DNA from 4 places in the Paenibacillus sp. Y412MC10 genome. Region 4 is predicted to be linked to each of the others. Evidence: riboswitches for the same ligand, from Rfam matches in the RefSeq annotation. Region 4 holds a riboswitch; each other region holds the start of a gene.

Region 1 (5,196 bases), 1.3 Mb from region 4:
GATATGAATCGAAGCTTCAGGCCAATGGTCCAGCTGCGGATCGTCATGGTGGCATGGTTAGGATCTCCTGGTGAAAACCTCTATTTAAATATGTATGTCTCCCTGCATGCCGTCATGATTTTTGCATATGAGTTAGATAGAGTCATTTTGGTTACCTTGCAAAGGGGGCGCGCGCATGGACGGAACCGAGCTTTACCGTAAAGTGATCCTGACGGTGTCCGGCAATAAACTCGTGAAATGGCTGTCGATCAAGTACGGCCGGAAATTGGCTGGCCGATTCATTGCCGGCGATACCTTGGATGAGGCGCTGGACGAAATCGAGAGGCTGAACGCGAAAGGCATTCTCGTTACGCTGGATCATTTGGGGGAGGGCATTACGACGCTGGATGAAGCGGCCGGGTACCGAGAGGAATATTTGAAGCTGGTGGAAGGGATTGGGAGGCGCGAAGTGCAATCGAACGTATCCTTGAAACCGACGCAGATGGGCATGGCCCTGGACCCCGAGAAGGCTTACGAAAACATCAGGTCGGTGGTAAGAAAGGCTAAAGAGCACCGCAACTTCGTTCGCCTGGACATGGAGGATTCGCCGTATACCCAGGCAACCATCGATATGACGCTCCGCCTTCATAAGGAGGGGCTGACCAATGTGGGGACCGTGATGCAGGCCTACTTGTTCCGTACGGAGGAGGACGTGAAGAATCTGTTAAGGGCCGGCGTTAATTTACGGCTAGTAAAGGGCGCGTACAAAGAGCCGGGAACCATCGCCTTTCAGCAGAAGCGGGAGGTCATTGACAACTACAAGAAATTGGTCAAAATGCATTTCGACCAAGGGGCCTACGTCGCGATTGCCTCGCATGACGACAACATCATCGACTGGGTGAAGGTATTTGCCGAGCAGAGCCGCATAGACAAACAGGACTATGAATTTCAGATGCTGTATGGACTGCGGATGAACGATCAAGCAGCGCTTGCGCAGGACGGCTACCGTATCCGGTGTTATATGCCCTATGGAACGATGTGGTACCCGTATTTCACCCGGAGGCTGGCAGAGAAGCCGGCCAATCTGATGATGGTGCTCAAAAATATGTTCAAGTGAGCGGGATCCGATTGCAGAACCCCGTCAAAATGCCTGATGAAATAAGTGGCTTTTTGACGGGGTTCTTCATGGTTTCAAAAAACATCAGGCTGCTTAGAAGTGCCCAATCCAAAGGAAACGGGGATAGTAGCTCTCTGTAGCTGCTGCCCCTAGAAATGATAATACGCCTCCGAGCAATCCATCAGGAAGGAACGCTCCAGCGGCAGACTGCCTAACCGCTTCCGGCTAATGTGCTGATGCTGATTGGCCTCTAAATCGGCGAGGGCCGATACCGCCAACAGCATCCGTACGGATCCCCATTGCTGCTTTTGGACATAGCGAATGGCTTCCATCACGTGCATGCCTCTCAGCCTTGAGAATACGGATGCCCAGCGAACCAGATCCGCAAACTCTCTTGTGCTGGGCAGCGCATATTCGGCATACCCGGATGCGTTTTTACAGCTGATTTTGAACAAGCCGCAGTTCCTGCTGTGATCGCTCCAGGGGATAAAACGTTCGGCCGAACCCCGGTCGAAACGAAATATCTCCATATGGCGGATAGTCTCTTCACCTAATGCAGGCACTGCGGTTTCGATGACGGGTGTAAGCGCTGCCTCGATGAGTTTCGTCATGATATGATCTACGCTCCTTTATAAGAATGTTATATGCACGGCAAATAGGCCTGGTGAGCAGAGAAACCCCGCTCTCCAGGCCTATTTATGGTTAGAGCCCCAATTCCGGCGGCCGCTATGCCAAAGCTTGGATGGTATTCTCTCTCAACAACGCGCCTACGAGGTTAGCTGACGGATTCGGACTGAGAGCACCCTACCACTGGGCCCTTCGATCCTAGGCGCAGCGGATTCACCCCATTCACCAATCGAAGACTGGTGACTTTGGTTCCCCCGTCTCCCGGTCTGTCGGGAGCTCGGCGTATAACGTGTTTCGAATAGATGGATGAATCATACGCCGGAGGAAACGAAAAGTAAATGACCGTATGGGACGAATAGATTCCGAAATGTGATGAAAACGGTAAAAGAAAACGCGTACAATCGGCCGTGTCATCTATTATCGTGGCAAAATCTCGGTATCTCGTTGGATTGCGATAAATAAGAGAAAACAAGAGAAATACATAGTATAGAGCAGTATACGGAAGATAAAGACGAAATACTGCTTGGTTCCTGTTCGACATAACGCCAGATGTGTTTTTGCTCACATTTACATCCTGCAGGGCCGGACGTATGATACGAACTATGAATTGACGGTTATCAACGACCAAGGCATACGGGCAGCCGTTCCATGAAGGTAAAGGCAGTGTGAGAGCTGCGCCTGGCGCTTTATGGATCGAATCTTAGGAGAAGGCACCATGGGCCTTGCTGAGATTTGAAGGTAGAGGCGACTCTCACCGCGTGAACCTCCTGTTGCTGTGCTGTTATGCCCAGTCTGGATGACAAGTCAATGGCTAATAGAATAACATGCTACTCGTTTTTAATTTTCGCTGAGTCCTTGAATGGAAAAGGAACGGGGGAACCAGTCGGGAGATGAACCTGATCTCTCTGGGGTGAATCCTGTAGACAAGATAACGGTCTATGGGTAGGGCGACTCTCACGCCCGAATCCGTCAGCTAACCTCGTAAGCGTATCGAGAGAGGCAACGATTGTCGTGGACTTGGGCCACGGTGTATTTCACCGTGGCCTGTAAGAAGCCTGCGGGAAGAGTTCTTCTCTTTCCGCAGGCTTCTTTGTTGTTGCCTTCTCTTTCTGACCTTAGGAGGAGAAACGAAGATGGAGAAACCACAGGAATTCATCCTGGTATCCGCGCCGAACAAGGCCGGGGAGGAATTCGTCCGCCAGCTGATTCACAAACGTGTTCCGTTTGCGGCCATAGCCAACAACCGGGCTGAGCAGCAGAGGCTGCGAGAACTGGGCTGCAGACCCATCATTTTGATTGATACAAGAGACGAGCAGACCTGGATCATTCCCGAGTTTCCCGTCAGCAAGGTGTTTCTGTTCGAAAGCAGCTTGAATCTGTGCTGCCGCTATTTACGGATCTGCCGGACATGGACCTCGGAGTCGATTTACGTGATCACCCATTCCGGCAATCCGCGCTTGATATACAAAGGGCTGGGTGCCGATGTGGTGCTTCATACGAATCATCATCAGGTGTCCTTTCTGATGGCATCCGTAATGAGCTAAGCGTTTGGACTGACGCCACAAGAGTTAGGGGAGGTTACATTCATGCAGGATTTAGTTATGGTGCTCATTTTGGGAGGAACCTACGGACTGCTCATGCTGTTTATGTCCTGGTGCGGGCGCGTGGTTTCGGAACCGGAGGCTGATCAGCCGTGATGATCATGTTGATATTCACGATTTTTATTTTTCTCTATTTGATTTATGCGCTGATTCACCCTGAAAAATTCTAGGGAAACGGCTGAAGGAGGAAGGCATTCGTCATGGGCATTTTACAAATTGCCATCGTTATACTCGTTCTGGTGCTGCTGGTCAAGCCGCTGGGAACTTATCTATATCAGGTGTTTCGTTATGAAAGCAATGGAACGGACAGATGGTTCTCCTGGGCGGAGAAACGGATCTTTGCTCTGATCGGCTTAAAAGAACGCAAGGGGATGACATGGAAAGGATATGCCGTCAGCTTTGTGTTAACGAATATCGTGCTGGTTGCGGCGGGCTACTTGATTCTGCGGCTGCAGAAAGTGCTGCCGTTGAACCCGAGCGGTATCGGCCATATGGAACCAACCTTGTCGTTCAATACGATTATCAGCTTTATGACCAATACGAATCTTCAGCATTACAGCGGCGAGTCGGGATTGTCTTATCTGGCCCAGATGGCCGTCATTACGATGATGATGTTTACGTCCGCAGCGACCGGGCTGTGCGTGGCGATTGCTTTTATCCGGGCGGTGACCAGCAAGGGCACGACCGTCGGCAACTTTTTTGAGGACTTCGTTAAGGCGCATACCCGTGTATTCATTCCGGCTGCTTTCATCATTGCGATGGTACTGGTGGCGCTGCAGGTGCCGCAGACCCTGAAGCCTACGCTCAGCGTCACGACGCTGGAAGGAAGCGAGCAGCAAATAGCGGTGGGCCCGGTGGCTGCGCTCGAATCGATCAAGCATCTGGGCACCAATGGGGGCGGTTTTATGGGGGCCAACTCGGCGCATCCGTTCGAGAACCCGTCCCCGCTGACCAATGTGATCGAGATTCTGTCCATGTGGAGTCTTGGGGCGGCGCTTCCTTACACATTTGGTTTGTTCGCGAAGAGCCGCAAGCAGGGATGGATCATATTCTCGGTAATGATGACCTTGTTTATCGGCTTCCTGTCCTTGAACTATGCTGCGGAAACCAACGGCAACCCGGCATTAAACCAGCTGGGCATCGACGCCTCGCAAGGCAGCATGGAGGGCAAAGAGGTCCGGTTCGGGATCGCCCAATCCTCCCTGTTTACGACGGTGACAACCGCGGCTACGACCGGGTCGGTCAATAACATGCATGATACGCTCACGCCGCTCGGCGGGATTACGCCGCTGTCCCTGATGATGCTGAATTCCGTTTTTGGCGGAAAAGGCGTCGGGCTGATGAATATGCTCATGTACGCGATCCTGGCGGTGTTCCTGGCCGGTCTTATGGTTGGCCGTACCCCCGAATTTCTCGGCAGAAAAATCGAGGCCCGGGAGATGAAGCTGATCGCGATTGTCATTCTGGTACACCCATTGATCATCCTTGCTCCGACGGCGCTCGCGCTCATGACGGATGCGGGACAGCCGGGCATTGCCCATTCGGGCTTTCACGGCATCTCGCAGGTGCTTTACGAATACACGTCATCCGCTGCCAATAACGGCTCCGGGTTTGAGGGCCTTGCGGATAACACGCCGTTCTGGAACATCAGCACCGGACTGGTCATGCTGATCGGGCGCTACATTTCGATGATTGCCCTGCTCGCTGTAGGCGGCTCGCTGATGCGGAAGCAGTGGGTTCCCGAGACGCTCGGAACGTTCCGGACAGATAATAAGCTTTTTGCCGGCATTCTCATCGCGGTGGTCCTGATCATCGGTGCCTTGACCTTCCTGCCTGTGCTGGTGCTGGGACCGATTGCCGAGCATCTGACGA
Region 2 (5,196 bases), 870 kb from region 4:
AACCGGCCGGACTTCGCGGAAGAGCCGAGGAAGGATGGAATCTTCATCAATACCACGGCAACTCCGAGTTCTATTCCAACTTCGGCATTTACAGCGTTCGCATCCGGGTGCCCGAGAATTACATTGTCGCCGCGACCGGATTCCCGACCAAGCCCGCCCAAAAGTCGAACGGGGAAAAAATTTATCAATTCTATGCCGATGATGTGCACGATTTTGCCTGGTCGGCCTCGCCCAACTTTGTCACGGCCGAGGAAGCCTTCTCGGCACCGGGCGTGCCGGGCGTCCGCATCAAGCTGTATCTCGATCCGGCCCATAAAGACCTGAAGGACCGTTACTTTGATGCCGCCAAGTCGGCACTGGCTTCGTTCGGTAAATGGTACGGAACCTATCCTTATTCCACGTTGTCCATCGTCGTCCCGCCGGAGTCGGGCAACGGTGCAGGCGGTATGGAATACCCGACGCTGGTCACGGCCTTCGGGGCCAAGAACGATTCGCCGGGTTATGAGCTCGAACGGACCGTCATTCACGAGATCGCCCACCAATATTTTTACGGAATGATCGCAAGCAACGAATTTGAGGAAGCGTGGCTGGACGAGGCCTTTGCAACCTATGCAGAAGAAAGAGTGATGGAGAAGGAATACGGCATTACCTCCAACACCGCTGCTCAAGGAGCATCGATTACCTCCCCTGCCCCGCTGAAGATGGAGTCCTGGAAATACAGCTCACACGAGAACTACGCGCTGAATGTTTACACGAGAGGCAAGCTGGTGCTGCAAGGCATTGAACGGCAGGTCGGTCCACAGATGATGGGGAAAATCATGCATACCTATGCCCAGAAATATCGGTTCAAGCACCCAACCACGTCTGATTTTCAGAAAGTCGTCGAGCAAGTAAGCAAAACATCCTGGCAATCGTATTTTGACCAATATGTATATGGAAGCCAAATGGCCGACGTCGCCATCGATGTGATCAAAACCAAAAATAAAGGCACGTCAGACCATCCGCGGTATGAATCCACGGTCAAGATTACGAGCAAGGACGGAGATATAACCGATGTGCCTATCGTGTTCGCCTTTGAAGACGGCAAAACGGTGGAGCGAACCTGGAGCGGCAAGGACGGAAAAGTTACGTACACCCTGGAGTACAGCACCCCGCTCGCCTGGGCCATGGTTGATCCGAAATACTCCATCGTTCTGGAGAATAGACACATCAATAACTATATGAAGGCAGGAATGGATCCGAAGGTGGTCACACGCTGGAATCTCAGTATTACCAAGCTTGTGGAGACGTTGTTCGGCAGCCTGTCATGGTGAGGGGGGAGCACATGAAAAGTTATGCAGGCCAAGGGTGGATCAGTGTTAAAGACCAATTATACGTCTCCATTCTGCTGTTCTTGTACCGCATGCTGTGGGGATATTGCCTGTACCGGCTTGTAAAATCGGCAGTCGTCCCCCTGCTGATGCGGTATCCGGATTCTGCCCCTAACGAGCTTAGTCGCCTGTTATTCTTCTACGAGGGCGAGATGAGTCTATCGTTAAGCGGCACGGTCCATACCTATGGTTGGCTTCTGGCCGCTCTGCTCCTGATCCGGATGGTATGTACCCCGCTCATTCGGGCAGGCATCTTCTATAACCTCCACCAGGAGGCTAAGGGCGAGCGCGGATTATTCTTCTTCACCGGCATGCAGAAGCTATGGAAGCCCGTTACGGTATTTTATCTGATCGAACTTGTTCTTACCTTTGTGCCCGGATACTGGATTCTGCCCAAAATCCTTCCGATCCTGCTGAACGGGATCCATGAGCCGGTTATGCTGCTTCATGCGCTGCCTCATGCAGCCGGCTGGTTTCTGTACGCCTATCTGATTCGCCTGTTATTGCTCTATATGCAATTCGGCCGTACGGACAATTCCGGCATGATCAGCTCCGTTCTTGCGCTCTTCCGCCGACTGGGCACGGCTGTGCTGTTATCCCTTACCGTTGGCGGATCGGCCTGCGTCATTCTTTTGCTCCTGAGCTCGGCATCGCTCTTCTGGGCGGGATTGATCGGCTTGATTATTCAGCAAGCCTCTTATTTTCTAAATGGACTCTTCCAAATTTGGGTAATTTCCGCCCAATATCATTTGTGGCGGGATTCTTCTTCGCAGCATGCCTAATCGTTACATTTCGTTACCATCATATGATAAACAAGCTCGTAAATATGCTGTAATCGGAAGCGACACATTTCTCTCTCGGACTTGATTTTACAAAGAATAGAAGCTCATTTTTCCTCAATATTACATTTTCCGATGGCCAAGTTACAAAAAAACCTGATCCCGCATGACGGGGACAGGTTTTTTTGTATAAAAATGAGCTTTCCTCATTTGCCAAATTGTTAATACTCTGCTAAAATAACGAATATGTTAGTAACAACTTTGTCATCTTTACTGTAACTTTTTGCTGGAACTATGTAATTTCGTTAAGCATGTTGGAACGTCAGACGTCTATGAATGGGTTCATCAACATTTTAAGGAGCCGAATTCCCATGATTGGGAAGCGGGGGATCCGTTTTGGGTGAATTGATCTCGCAAGAGAGGGATCATAGGGGACCTTCAACCGAACCCTTAAGCTAACCTCGCAGGCAATGGAAGGAGCTTTTTGCTTTGAAAAAGAAGTTAACGGCCATTTCTCTAGGCCTGGCCCTCGCACTCACATTAGGGACCGGAAGCGCTTTCGCCGATTCCAAATTAAATACTGCAATCAAACCAGCCATTGGTGTCTCTTATAAAACAGGTGGAACCACAACGAATGGTTTTGACTGCTCCGGATTCACCAGCTATATCTACAAGAAACTTGGTCTTAGCCTGCCGCGCACGTCTGGAGCTCAATACAAAGTCGGTACGGCCGTAGCCAAGAGCAAGCTGAAAGCTGGCGATCTCGTGTTCTTCAACACATCCGGCAGAGGTGTATCTCATGTGGGTATTTATGTTGGGGGCGGCAAATTCGCTCATTCCTCATCCTCGCGCGGTGTCATCATCAGTCCGCTGAGCCAGAGCTATTACGCCAATCGATACGTAGGTGCTAAGCGAGTCATGAGTCAGTCTACGTACAAGTCTGTAGCTGTGAACTACAATTAATTACTGGAACTTCATTGATTTATCCTTTACAAGAAGCCCTGGGTGTATGAGATTGTGCCGATCTCATCCAGCGGCTTTTTCTTTTGTCTGCTCTGTGTATACCTTTATAACGTTTGGGACAACGAAAAAGTTCCCACTTTTCGAGAAAAAAAGAAAATTATTATGCGATTCACTTCGCCCCCTCATGTCGTTGCATCTTCTACCCTTTATATACCCTCCTCTCCCTTCATTAAACACCCTAATGGAAAAATATTGATTTTATTTTCTGAGGACTACTACGAGCAGCGGTACGTAGGTGCCGAGCGCATCATGAGCAATGATCAGTATGAAAAGTCGACCGGAGAATCCTCCTAAGCTTCGATGTCTTATCCTCGTCCTGCCCATACATATCCGTTTGCCCGTCAAAGGAGACCTACTTCTCTTGGACGGGCTTTTTGATGCGGCTAGAATGTTTGAGAAATGGGGTATAATTTAATTTGTAATTATGACAGGGGGACTTTGCCAATGGATGCAGCACCGATTTCATTTCATACGGTGGTCATGCGTGAAGAGCACGCGAAAGAAATATGCGCCTGGACCTATCCTCCTCCCTATAACATTTACGGTTTTCTTCCCTGGGAGCAGATGAAGGGGCTTGAGATCGAGTTTGGGGATCCCGACATCCGCCGGGAGCAGTACATTTCGATTTTGGATGAACGGAAGACGCTATGGGGATTTGCCCAACTGTTTCCGATGCATGAGGTTACGCGAATCGGGCTGGGCATGCGGCCTGATTGGTGCGGGCGGGGAATGGGTAAACGGTTTATGCAGACGATTGTCCGGGAAGCGAGGCGGAGGCGGCCTGCCGATGAGATCGACCTGGAGGTAATGACCTGGAATGAACGTGCGATCCGCGCGTACGAAAAGGCGGGCTTTCATATCACCGATACGTATGAGCGCCTTACGCCGACGGGAAACGCCCTTTTCCACTGCATGGTGTATGAGCCTCCGGCAAATGAGGAATAGTAATCTTTGTCTATATGAAAAGGCACAATTTTGTGTACTTTTTATGAAGGTGCGCGGTATAGTTGCTTTTTTTGTCACAACTGGCTATGCTGTCTATGGATGTTGGTTTATAATGGAGACAAGTGCAAAAGTGCAGTATACATAGAAGGGACGATATGACGATGCAAAAATGGATCATGAGCGGATTGTTCTTCGTCGCATGTGCGTTGGCTATTGCGCTGATGTTTACGCTCCCAGGCAAGGAACAGGTAGCTCAGGAAGAGAAGCCGACTATGCCGGAAGTGACTCTGGATGCTGCCGCAGCGGAAGCCACACTGAAAGCAAGCTGCATCAGCTGTCATGGTGACCAACTTCAAGGCGGCGCTGGACCGGCTTTGAATCAAGTAGGCGGACACATGGATGCGGACGCGATCTTCAACGTTGTAACCAAAGGCCGTAAGGGTATGCCTTCCTTTAAGGATCAACTTAAGCCTGAAGAAATCGCAAACATCGCGCTGTACCTTGCTGAGAAAAAATAAATCAGCTTATACGCAAAACACGCTTGAACCTGGAGAACCTCCCGGCGCAAGCGTGTTTTTACATATTGGGGAGCTATGACCGGATGGATCCGACTCCCGTCTATTGTCCCGTCTTGCCGTCCTTGGAACGGCTTTTCTCATAGGCCTCGTTAAACTGCTGTGCTTCCTTAATATCCACAGCCGTAATGCCGCCGTCGTCCCAGGAAGTGAGACGCAGCGTAACGACTTTATAATCTATGGTGATATAGGGGTGATGTCCGAAAGCTTCCGAAATAGCTGCCACTTCATCAACAAAAGCGATTCCCTTCATGAAGGAGGAGAAGGTATACTTCCTGACGATCCATCTCCCTTGTTCAAATTCCCAACCCTCAAGCTTTTCCAGATGAGCCTCTACTTCTTGCTGCGTATAAAGCATCTTTTATCTTCCTCCCCGAAAAAAACCTATCGTAAAGCCGACTGACACGTGTATGGGCTTCTGTCATCTATTCTATTCTGCCCTGTTTCCGTTGATAACTGGAGTGATTACACAAGAGCCACAATGGCCAACTCTTCTTCACCGAT
Region 3 (5,196 bases), 340 kb from region 4:
CGTCTCCAGAATGGGGAGGGATTGCCGGTTTTATAGGCGCTGCGGTATTCCCCGTCGGATTGATTCTTGTCCTGCTTGCAGGCGGGGAGCTGCTGACGGGCAACATGATGGCCGTGTCCTTGGCCAGATTCAAGCGGCGAATTTCCACGAAGGAGATGATGCGGAATTTAGCGCTTGTCACGGTCAGCAATATGTTGGGAGCGTTATTCGTCGCTTACTTCTTCGGACATGTGACCGGTATGACAGGCAGCGGCGTTTACCTGGAGAAACTGGTGGATATGGCCGGGCATAAGCTGGACGACAGCTTCCTGCAAGCCTTCCTGTCGGGCATCGGGTGCAACTGGCTCGTAGCCCTCGCCGTATGGCTGTCCTACGGATCGGATCAGATGAGCGGCAAAATTCTCGGGATCTGGTTTCCGACCATGGCGTTTGTCGCCATCGGGTTTCAGCACGTGGTGGCCAACATGTTTCTCATCCCGGCCGCGATTTTTGAAGGCTATTACAGCTGGGGCGAGTATCTGATGAACTTCATTCCGGTATGGCTGGGCAATTTCGTTGGCGGCGCGTTATTTGTGGGAGCGACATACGGAACCGTTTATTTAAAGCAGGAGAATCAAGCCGCAGCCGCTCCGCGCGGCGAGCAGACGCCTGTGCCATCGGCTAGCTCCCCTCAACAGGTTCATTCCGCGCAGAACGTTTCCTAATGCCGGAGGCCTGGCAAGCGTCTGGGCAAAAAAAGCTGCGTTCAACCGTCCTTGATGAAAGGCAGCGGTTGATCGCAGTTTTTTTGTCGTGATGGGCGAGGCTGTTCCCAGTAATGAATCAAGCAGGGAACAAGCCCGCTATTTTTTTAAATGGTAGGGAACCGTCGTGATGATCACGTCTCTCCGATACAGGAGATGTGCCCGGATGAGCAGGCTGGATTGATTGTGCAGGAAATTATGCCAGCCCTTCTTGGGGATGAACTGCGGAATGACGACGGTAACCTGATAGTCGGATTCGCTGGCCTTGCGCTGCACGGTATCGATGAATTTCGTCAGCGGCTGAATGATGCTCCGATAAGGCGAGTGCAGCGTCACCAGCCGGATGTCCGGCTGCCACTTTTTCCATTTTTCCTGGAAGGCGACTTCCTCCTCCCGCTCGAACGGCACGTACACCGCGATGATTTGGCCCGCTCCCAGCGATTTGGCGTAATTCAGCGAGTTCTCCACCACATGCGTGATTCCTGCCACAGGCAGGATGATGACATTCCCCTCAATCGGCTTAACCGGCTCGCAAGTCGTAATCCGGAGCTGGTCCGCTACCGCCTCGTAATGCTTGCGGATCCGGGTGAAAATCCAGATGATCAGCGGCAGGAATATCAGCACGGTCCACACCTGGGCGAATTTCGTAAAGAAGAAGATCATGGTCACGATAAAGCTGATGCATGCGCCGGTGGTGTTAATGATCAGCTTGACGATCCAGCCTTCAGGCTTTTCCCGAATCCATTTCACCATCATCCCCGTCTGGGAGAGGGTAAACGGGATAAACACGCCGACGGCATACAGCGGAATCAGATGCTCGGTTTTGCCTTCAAAAGCCAGCAGCAGCAGAATGGAGAAAAATCCAAGAATAATGATTCCGTTCGAGTATCCCAGACGGTCGCCGCGGACGGTGAACATTCTAGGAATGAACTTATCCTTCGCCAGATTGACGGCCAGCAGGGGAAAAGCGGAATACCCCGTGTTGGCGGCGAGGATCAGAATTAAGGCCGTTGTCCCTTGTATGAAGTAATAAAGCGCATTTCGCCCGAAGGTATGCTCGGCAATTTGGGAAACGACCGTGACTTGTTCGCTGGGACTGACCCCATAGTAATAAGCCAGGAAAACGATGCCCGAAAATAACAGGGCCAGCAGCGATCCCATCGCCACCAGAGTTTTGGCGGCGTTATTCGGGGCCGGGTCTTTGAAATTCGGAATGGCATTGGAAATCGCCTCCACGCCGGTCAGGGCGGAGCTGCCCGAGGCAAATGCGCGCAGGAGCAGGAACAAGCTCAGCCCGGCTACGGGCGTGCCGATCGGCGTATGAAGCTCCGGAGACGCATGGCCTGTGGCAATGTTGAATATCCCTACCCCGATCAGGATAAATAACGCAAGCACGAACAGGTAAACCGGATAAGCCAATATGGAGGCCGACTCCGTAACTCCTCTTAAATTCAATACGGTCAAGCATAGAACGAACACGATGGAGATCGGCAGATTATAGGCGTGTAATTCCGGAAAAGCCGACGTGATCGCATCCGTCCCGGCCGACACGCTGACCGAAACCGTCAGGATATAGTCCACGAGCAAGGAACCGCCGGCCACCAGCCCCGGGTACATGCCCAAATTCCGTTTGGACACGACATATGCGCCGCCGCCGTGCGGATAGGAGAAAATAATTTGTCTGTACGACAGGATAAGTGCCAGCAATAAGACCAGGACGCCGACGGCAATCGGTATGGAATACCAATAGGCAGCTGCCCCTACGGTCATCAACACAATGAGGATTTGTTCCGGGCCATAGGCCACGGACGATAGCGCATCGGATGACAGGATGGCCAGCGCCTTGGTTTTATTCAGCTTTTGTTCGCCTAATTCCGTTGATTTAAGCGGTCTTCCGATGAGGAAGCGCTTGATTGAGGATAACATGGTTGTTTTTCACCGCCGCTTAAGATTAAGTTCATGGTAGAAGCTCCCGGAACGGACTTCTATCGGTGTTTTTTATATGCTGGACATAGGAACGGTCACCATGCCTATGCTGATTTTTGGCAAACAAAAAACACAGGTTAGAACCCTGTGTTTGATCACAAGTTCACAACCCTCCCGATCAACGCTGACGAGGTTAGCTGTCGGATTCGGGCGGTGAGAGTCGCCCTACCTGATTCCATCGCGGCGTACGTACGCGACGCATCAGGATTCACCCCATAGTATGGTTGAAGGATCCTATAGGTATCCCTCCATACGGTTGGTTCCCCCGCTTTCCATCATGGAAATTAAGCGAATGTCATGTGAATATGAAGAATGTTTTCGAAGCTGAATAGTATATTACGCCTGCTCCAATCGTTTGTAAAACATCCTCCAACGATCATTCGAACAGAATTATTTATAAAAAATGACAGATAAGCGCTTACATAAAGACGTGGCTTTGACAGGCTTTTTATTTTGCATGTTTACTGCGAAAATCACGAGTTTCTATAATATGGAGGATTAGGAGTGGGGAACAAATTCGCCATGCCGGTCTCGGGGGAGGAGACACTGGCATGGCGAATTTTTTTGGGAGTGGTCCATGATTCGGCAAGGAAGAGAAAGGGTCTGGTTTCCTCTTCTTTGCTCTTGATAGGAATATACCCGGGGGGGAGAAAAGTGAATCACCTGATTAGAAAAAAATGTATGACTTTACTGGAACCCCGATTTTCTTTTAAGATAAAGGGATATGATGCAGCCGAGCATAGGGGGGAAGTACGAAATGACTCAAGCGATGATTCATCAGGAAAACGGCGTATTTCCGGCGGTATGTCCGTTGGATTGTCCCGATACATGCGGCCTGCTGCTGCATAAAGAGAACGGAAAAATCGTCAAGGTGACCGGTAATCCGGAGCATCCGATTACGCAGGGAGCCATCTGCAATAAAGTCCGTAATATGGCACACCGGGTGTATCATCCGGAACGCGTGCTCTATCCGCTGCGAAGAGTAGGTCCCAAGGGTGAGGGCGCCTTCGAGCGGATCAGCTGGGACGAAGCCATTCAGGAGATTGCCGGACGCTATAAGGGCTTGATCGAGGAATACGGCTCCGAGAGCATCCTGCCCTACAGCTTCTACGGCAATATGGGGATATTGAGCGTCGACGGCATGGACCGCAGATTCTTCAACAGGCTGGGTGCCAGCCGCCTGAAGCAGTCGATCTGCAATTCCGCGGGCAATGAGGGCTGGAAATCCGTGATGGGGTTTAATGGGGGAACCGTTCCGGAGGACACCGTACGAGCCGACGTCATCCTCGTCTGGGGCGGCAACATCGTCAGCACCAATATGCACCAGATGGTGATTGCAGAGAAAGCGCGCAAAGCCGGTGCCAAGGTCGTTGTGATCGATGTCCACAAGAACCAGACGGGGCAATGGGCCGACTGGTTCATTCCGCTGTATCCAGGCACGGATGCGGCGCTGGCCGTCGGTCTCATGCACATCATGTTCCGCGACGGCATGGTGAATGAGGAATTTCTCCGGAAGTATACGATTGGCCATGAAGCCTTGCGCGAGCACGTCAAAGAATACACGCCGGAGCACGTTTCTTCCATTACCGGCATCTCGATCGAGGATATCGAGAAATTGGCCGAGCTCTACGGCCGGGCCGATACCTCCTACATCCATATCGGCAACGGACTTCAGCATCACGACAACGGCGGCTTGACGGTGCGAAGCATTGCCGCGCTTCCCGCATTGACCGGACAATGGCTGAAGCGGGGCGGAGGGGCCGCCAAGTCGAACGGCGGTTACAACAGCATGGATAGCGACGCGCTTGAGCGTCCCGATCTCCGGCCGAATCCCGAAGCGCGCACGATTAACATGAACCGGATCGGCGAAGCGCTTGCCATGACCGAACAGCCGATTAAGTCGCTCTTCGTTTATTGCAGCAATCCGCTGGTTGTGGCTCCCGATACCGAGCGGGTCAGGGAAGGGTTTGCACGGGAAGATCTGTTTACGGTTGTGCATGACCTGTTTATGACGGATACGGCCAAGTATGCCGATATCGTGCTCCCGGCAACCTCTTCGTTCGAGAATACGGACCTGTACGCTTCCTACTGGCATCAGTACGTTCAGCTGCAGGAGCCGGTCATTCCGGCACTTGGGGAAAGCAAGGGCAACGTAGAGCTGTTCTCCTTGCTGGGACGGGCTATGGGATTCCAGGAACCGGCTTTTCATGAGACCGAGGAAGAGATGATCGCAAGAGCGCTCGACTTCCCGGATAACCCTTATCTAAACGGCGTCACGCTGGACAAGCTGAGGGAACACCGCCATGTGAAGCTCGATATGACGCCGCTTGACACGTATCTGGATCGTTTGCCGACACCTTCGGGACGCATCGAGTTATACTCTGCGCAGCTGGAGGAAGCAGGTCTGCCGCCCCTTCCGACCTACGTGCCGCTGAAGGAAGGATATGACGGGGTAAGGCGCGGCCGC
Region 4 (5,196 bases):
GCGCCGTTCAGTTACTTTTCCATTGTGTCGAGCAATCCCCCTTTGCTGTCGGTTTCCGTTCAGCGAAAGAACAGTGCACCTAAGGACACGGCGAGAAATGCCATGCAGAGCGGCGAGCTTGTCATCCACATCGTGGATGAAGATACCGTTGCAGCCGTGAACGAAACGGCGGCGAATCTGCCTCCGGACGAAAGTGAGCTTGACCGAACCCGTTTAACCCCGGTCGTTAGTGACGTTGTAAAGGTTCCCGGCGTTCTGCAATCCAAGATCCGCATGGAATGCGTGCTGGAGCAGGTCGTCACGTTGGATGGCGCGGATCAGCTGCCTGCCGCTGATCTATTGATTGCCCGCGTCGTCCGATTTCACGTGTCCGAGGAGCTCTACGAGCATGGCCGGATTGACGCATCGAAGTTGAAACCTGTGAGCCGCATGGCAGGAAATATCTATTCGACCCTGGGAGAGATGTTTACGATTGAGCGTCCGGTCTGACAGGGCTTGAGCTTGAATAGGGTTATTGCTTTGCGACTATTTTTAGCGAACATTCTTTTTCTTCGATAGGTTGCTGGTCATTCATTAGGAAACGGGGTATTGGAATATCATGGTCGGTATTTGCCTATTCTACATGAATGGATAGCCGGTTGATGAATTTACAACATAGGAGTGATCAACGCATGAAATTTGATTCCAAGGTTGTCATCGTGACGGGGGGCGCCAGCGGGATTGGCGAAGCGGCAGTCAGACTTTTTGCAAAAGAGGGAGCCAAGGTCGTTATCGCGGATTATTCCGACCAGGGCCAAGCGGTTTCCGACGAATTGAGAGGAGCCGGCTTTGAAGCGCTGTTCGTCAAAACGGATGTAACCCAAGAGCAGGAAGTCACGAATATGGTGAATCAGACGGTGCAGCATTTTGGCCGTGTCGATGTATTGTTTGCCAACGCAGGCATTGCCCATGATGCTCCTGCCGATCAGTTAACGATGGATAACTGGCAGAGAACGATTAATATTAATCTGACAGGGGTCTTCCTGTGCGATAAATATGTTATTCAGCAAATGCTGTCCCAAGGAACCGGAGGGGCAATCGTAAACTGCGGCTCGATCCATAGCCATGTCGGAAAAGCAGGGGTAACCGCCTATGCTTCGGCCAAGGGAGGCGTCAAGCTGTTAACCCAGTCGCTCAGCGCAGACTATGCCTCCAAAGGAATCCGAATCAATGCCGTGTGTCCGGGATATATCGATACGCCGCTGATCAAGGGAAGAACGGAAGCGATCACGCAGCACCTGGTCGGCCTTCATCCGATGGGCCGTTTGGGACAGCCGGAAGAAGTGGCCAAAGCCGTGTTGTTCCTCGCCAGTGAAGATGCCTCCTTCATTACGGGCACGAGCCTGCTGGTGGATGGCGGCTATACCGCGGTATGATGAGAAAAGCCCTGATGCTAAGCATCGGGGCTTTTTTTCAAGTCATTCCAGGCGTTGTTATCAGACTTATTATGGAGTGTTTCAAAAATTTTTTTTCGGTCCCGTATTTCATACGGGCAGACTTCCTGATCCGGGGCTCATTCATGGCATAAAACATATATGGCATGAACGATTTCCGCAAGACCCGTCAAATGCCTGCTATATAGCGGAAAATGGAGCATGGATTCCATGACCAATCCGGTGTATGGACAGCCTTAAATAAAGTGTTCAAAAGGCTCAATATTCTCGTTGCAAAAACGGTGTTTTTTACTTCTGAATTTCCAGAAAAAGCGGTTAAAGGGGTTTGACTTTTCCTGAGCTTCCCTTTATCATGAACACACGCTTAGTTTCCGGCATACATATTCCGGAAAGCGGGGGAACCAGTTTCACCAGGGGCGAGTCACTTGGAATTCACGAGTGTAGGGTACCATCTTACCCGAGTCCGTCAGCTAACCTCGTCAGCAGTGGATGGGTCTTGCATACATAATGGATGTTCATACAAAAGGCCCTTTATTCTCTATAGGGGCCTTTTCTCTATTTTTTGACCCCCTGCTGGCGGAGCTATGTCTAGATCCCCTGTTTGGTGGTCTTTTTGCATTCTGTTACGGAGGAGGGGCAGCGCCTGCAATTGTGGAACGAATTGAATCAGTCAGACGGCATTGGGTCAAAGCGTGCAAGGAAGCGGATGAATCATCTTCCCTGAAGCCTCGTCCCATGCACGGGTATCTGAATGTCTATTTATCCAAGTTAACACATGTGCTAACACGGATAATTTCGTCATGCCGTTTTTTTAAGAAAGTGAAAAGCTATTACGAAAGGTTGTGGAAGGTTTTGAAGAAAGTGGTTGTGCTGGTGTTGTCCGTGATGATGGTGGTATTGCTCGCGGCTTGCGGCGACAAAGGAAGTACGCTGGATCGAGCCATTGAGCAGGGATATATCACCGTAGGGTTTGCGAACGAGAAACCGTATGCCTACAAAGAAGCCAATGGGGAGCTCACGGGCGAAGCGGTTGAGATTGCCCGCGTTATTCTGGAGCGTCTTGGCATCAAGGAGATGAGAGGGGAGCTAACGGAATTCGGTTCGCTGGTCGCCGGATTGCAGGCCGATCGGTTTGATCTGATCACGGCAGGCATGTTCATTAATCCGGACCGCTGCTCTGCCGTCCTGTTCGCGAATCCGGAGTACAGCATCGGGGAAGCCCTTGCGGTAAAGCAAGGGAATCCGATGGAACTTGGAAGCTATGAGGACATTGCCAAGAATGAGCAGGCCAAGGTGGCCGTCATGACCGGTGCGGTCGAAATCGGCTACATGGAGAAGTCGGGCATTCCTGCGGACCGGATCGTACAGGTCCCTGACCAGGCTTCGGCGATTAGCGCCCTCCAGGCCGATCGGGTGCAGGCGATTACCATGACGGGGCCGTCCCTGCAGGCGATGCTGGATTCAGCCAGCGACGACAGCATCGAACGCGTGGCTGATTTCGAGCAGCCGGTCATCGACGGCGAAAGCGTTCGCGGTTACGGGGCTACGGCTTTCCGCCAAGCGGATACCGAGTTCCAGGAGGCTTATAATGCCGAGCTTGAAAAGATGAAGGAGTCGGGCGAGCTGCTGGAAATTTTGCAAGAGTTCGGGTTCACGGAAGAAGAGCTCCCGGGTGAGATGACAGCCGCTGCGCTCTGCGGGGAATAGTATGCCGAATTCTTGGATCGATTTTCTTCCGACGCTGCTCAAAGGAGCAGAGATCACGATTATCGTCGCGTTCTTTTCAGCCATCCTGGCTATCGCGATGTCCTTTGCAGCCGGATTGTGCCGGCTGTCGAAGCTCTGGATCGTCCGCACGGCGACGGCCGTGTACGTCGAAATCTTTCGGGGAACCTCCTTGCTGGTGCAGCTCTTCTGGTTGTATTTTGCCCTTCCGTTCATCGGCATCGAGCTTCCGAAAATGCTGGCGGCGATTCTCGCGATCGGACTTAACTTCGGCGCATACGGCTCCGAGATTGTTCGCAGCGCGGTGCTGGCCGTTCCGAAAGGACAGTGGGAAGCTGCCGTGGCGCTTAATATGAAGCCTTGGCAGAGGCTGTGGAACGTTATACTGCCCCAAGCATCCCTGCGAATGCTTCCCCCGTTCGGGAATCAACTTGTGGAACTCATCAAATCCACCTCGCTCGTTTATTTCATCACGATGGCGGATTTAACGTATCAGGCGATGGTGCTCCGCAACAATTACATCTCCTGGACGACCGAGATTCTGGTGCTGCTGCTCTTCATGTATTTTGTCATCGCCACGCTCGTCTCGATGGCGGTTCGACTGCTGGAGCGCAAACTGACCGCGGGGAGGCTGTAGCGGATGTGGGATTGGAAATATGTGTTTGAAATACTGCCGCAGCTTCTGAGCGCATTAAAAATGACGGTATGGGTCACGCTCTGTGCTTTTGTGGTGGCATTGATTATCGGACTGCTGCTTGCCTTTGCCGCGCGGAGCAAATTTAAGCCCTTGTCACTCATCACCAAAGGAATCATAGAATTTATTCGCAATACCCCCTTGCTGGTACAGGTGTTCTTCCTGTATTACAGCTTGCCGCTGCTGACTGGCATTTCGATTCCGGCCTTCTATGCGGGGGTCATCGGCCTGGGGCTGCATTACAGCACGTATCTGTCGGAGGTGTACCGTTCCGGGATTGAAGGGGTGCCGAAAGGACAGTGGGAAGCCGCAACCGCACTGAACTACACGAAATCCCAGACCTGGCGGAGCATTATACTGCCGCAAGCGGTGCCGCCGATCATCCCGGTGCTGGGGAATTATTTGATTGTCATGTTTAAGGAAACGCCGATTCTATGCGCCATTACGCTGGTCGAGATGATGCTGACAGCCAAAAATATCGTGTCGCAATCATTTCGCGCTTTCGAACCGTACACGCTGGTCGGGATTCTGTTCCTGATCATCAGTTATATCGCGTCGTTGCTGGTGCAAAGGCTGGAGAAGCGTTTGAATTTGCAGCGTGGAAAATAAGGAGGGAGTCTATTGAATGCCGTTGTAATCGATGAGCAGGCTGAAGAGGCGAAGAAGCCGGAGCGGGAAAGAAATCCCGTTACGGGTTCACAGCCGATCGTGAAATTTGCGGGCGTGACCAAGTCGTATGGCGACCTGCAGGTGCTGAAGGGCATCGATTTGGAGATGCAGCCGGGAGAAAAGGTGGCCGTGATCGGTCCGAGCGGATCTGGCAAAACGACGATGGGCCGGATGCTGATGACGCTGGAGGAACCGACCGAGGGGATCATCGAGGTTGATGGCGAGCTGCTCTGGCATATGGAGGAGAAGGGCAAGCTGGTCCGGGCAAACGAGAAGCATCTGCATCGGATGCGGTGCAACGTCGGCATGGTCTTCCAGCATTTCAATCTGTTCCCGCACATGAATGTGCTTCGCAACGTGACGGAAGCCCCGCGCAAGGTGCTGGGGTTGTCCAAGGAGGAAGCGGAGGAGCGGGCCGTCTCGATGCTGGGCAAGGTCGGTTTGGCCGATAAGCTGAAGATGCACCCGTCCAATTTGTCGGGAGGCCAGAAGCAGCGCGTCGCCATCGCTAGAGCGCTGGTCATGCGGCCGAAGGTGATGGTGTTTGACGAGGTAACCTCGGCGCTGGATCCTGAGCTGGTCGGCGAGGTGCTGGAGGTGATCCGGGAAATCGCCGAAGAAGGCGAAATGGCCATGATGCTGATTACGCACGAGATGGATTTTGCGAAGGAAATC

Evidence for each region. A riboswitch is a leader RNA that binds a small molecule or an ion and turns the genes downstream of it on or off. The one in region 4 is predicted to bind cyclic di-AMP.
Region 1: another riboswitch for cyclic di-AMP. It lies ahead of GYMC10_RS02235 (hypothetical protein); the one in region 4 lies ahead of ehuB (ectoine/hydroxyectoine ABC transporter substrate-binding protein EhuB).
Region 2: another riboswitch for cyclic di-AMP. It lies ahead of GYMC10_RS00490 (C40 family peptidase); the one in region 4 lies ahead of ehuB (ectoine/hydroxyectoine ABC transporter substrate-binding protein EhuB).
Region 3: another riboswitch for cyclic di-AMP. It lies ahead of GYMC10_RS29610 (APC family permease); the one in region 4 lies ahead of ehuB (ectoine/hydroxyectoine ABC transporter substrate-binding protein EhuB).

Annotation. Positions count from the first base shown of each region.
Region 1 is NC_013406.1:522,531-527,726, forward strand. Features, by position in the region: gene GYMC10_RS02225 (proline dehydrogenase family protein) at 176-1,096, shown strand; gene GYMC10_RS02230 (hypothetical protein) at 1,246-1,707, opposite strand; cyclic di-AMP (ydaO/yuaA leader) riboswitch at 1,844-2,016, opposite strand; cyclic di-AMP (ydaO/yuaA leader) riboswitch at 2,559-2,727, shown strand; gene GYMC10_RS02235 (hypothetical protein) at 2,857-3,267, shown strand; gene GYMC10_RS33250 (potassium-transporting ATPase subunit F) at 3,426-3,494, shown strand; gene kdpA (potassium-transporting ATPase subunit KdpA) at 3,525-5,196, shown strand, end outside.
Region 2 is NC_013406.1:100,264-105,459, reverse strand. Features, by position in the region: gene GYMC10_RS00500 (M1 family metallopeptidase) at 1-1,313, shown strand, start outside; gene GYMC10_RS00495 (hypothetical protein) at 1,325-2,152, shown strand; cyclic di-AMP (ydaO/yuaA leader) riboswitch at 2,499-2,634, shown strand; gene GYMC10_RS00490 (C40 family peptidase) at 2,639-3,112, shown strand; gene GYMC10_RS00485 (GNAT family N-acetyltransferase) at 3,617-4,117, shown strand; gene GYMC10_RS00480 (c-type cytochrome) at 4,279-4,635, shown strand; gene GYMC10_RS00475 (4a-hydroxytetrahydrobiopterin dehydratase) at 4,736-5,050, opposite strand; gene GYMC10_RS00470 (hypothetical protein) at 5,158-5,196, opposite strand, start outside.
Region 3 is NC_013406.1:6,689,797-6,694,992, reverse strand. Features, by position in the region: gene GYMC10_RS29615 (formate/nitrite transporter family protein) at 1-704, shown strand, start outside; gene GYMC10_RS29610 (APC family permease) at 843-2,669, opposite strand; cyclic di-AMP (ydaO/yuaA leader) riboswitch at 2,836-3,030, opposite strand; gene GYMC10_RS29605 (molybdopterin-dependent oxidoreductase) at 3,487-5,196, shown strand, end outside.
Region 4 is NC_013406.1:6,349,459-6,354,654, reverse strand. Features, by position in the region: gene GYMC10_RS28080 (flavin reductase family protein) at 1-489, shown strand, start outside; gene GYMC10_RS28075 (SDR family NAD(P)-dependent oxidoreductase) at 672-1,415, shown strand; cyclic di-AMP (ydaO/yuaA leader) riboswitch at 1,785-1,931, shown strand; gene ehuB (ectoine/hydroxyectoine ABC transporter substrate-binding protein EhuB) at 2,286-3,140, shown strand; gene ehuC (ectoine/hydroxyectoine ABC transporter permease subunit EhuC) at 3,142-3,795, shown strand; gene ehuD (ectoine/hydroxyectoine ABC transporter permease subunit EhuD) at 3,799-4,461, shown strand; gene ehuA (ectoine/hydroxyectoine ABC transporter ATP-binding protein EhuA) at 4,474-5,196, shown strand, end outside.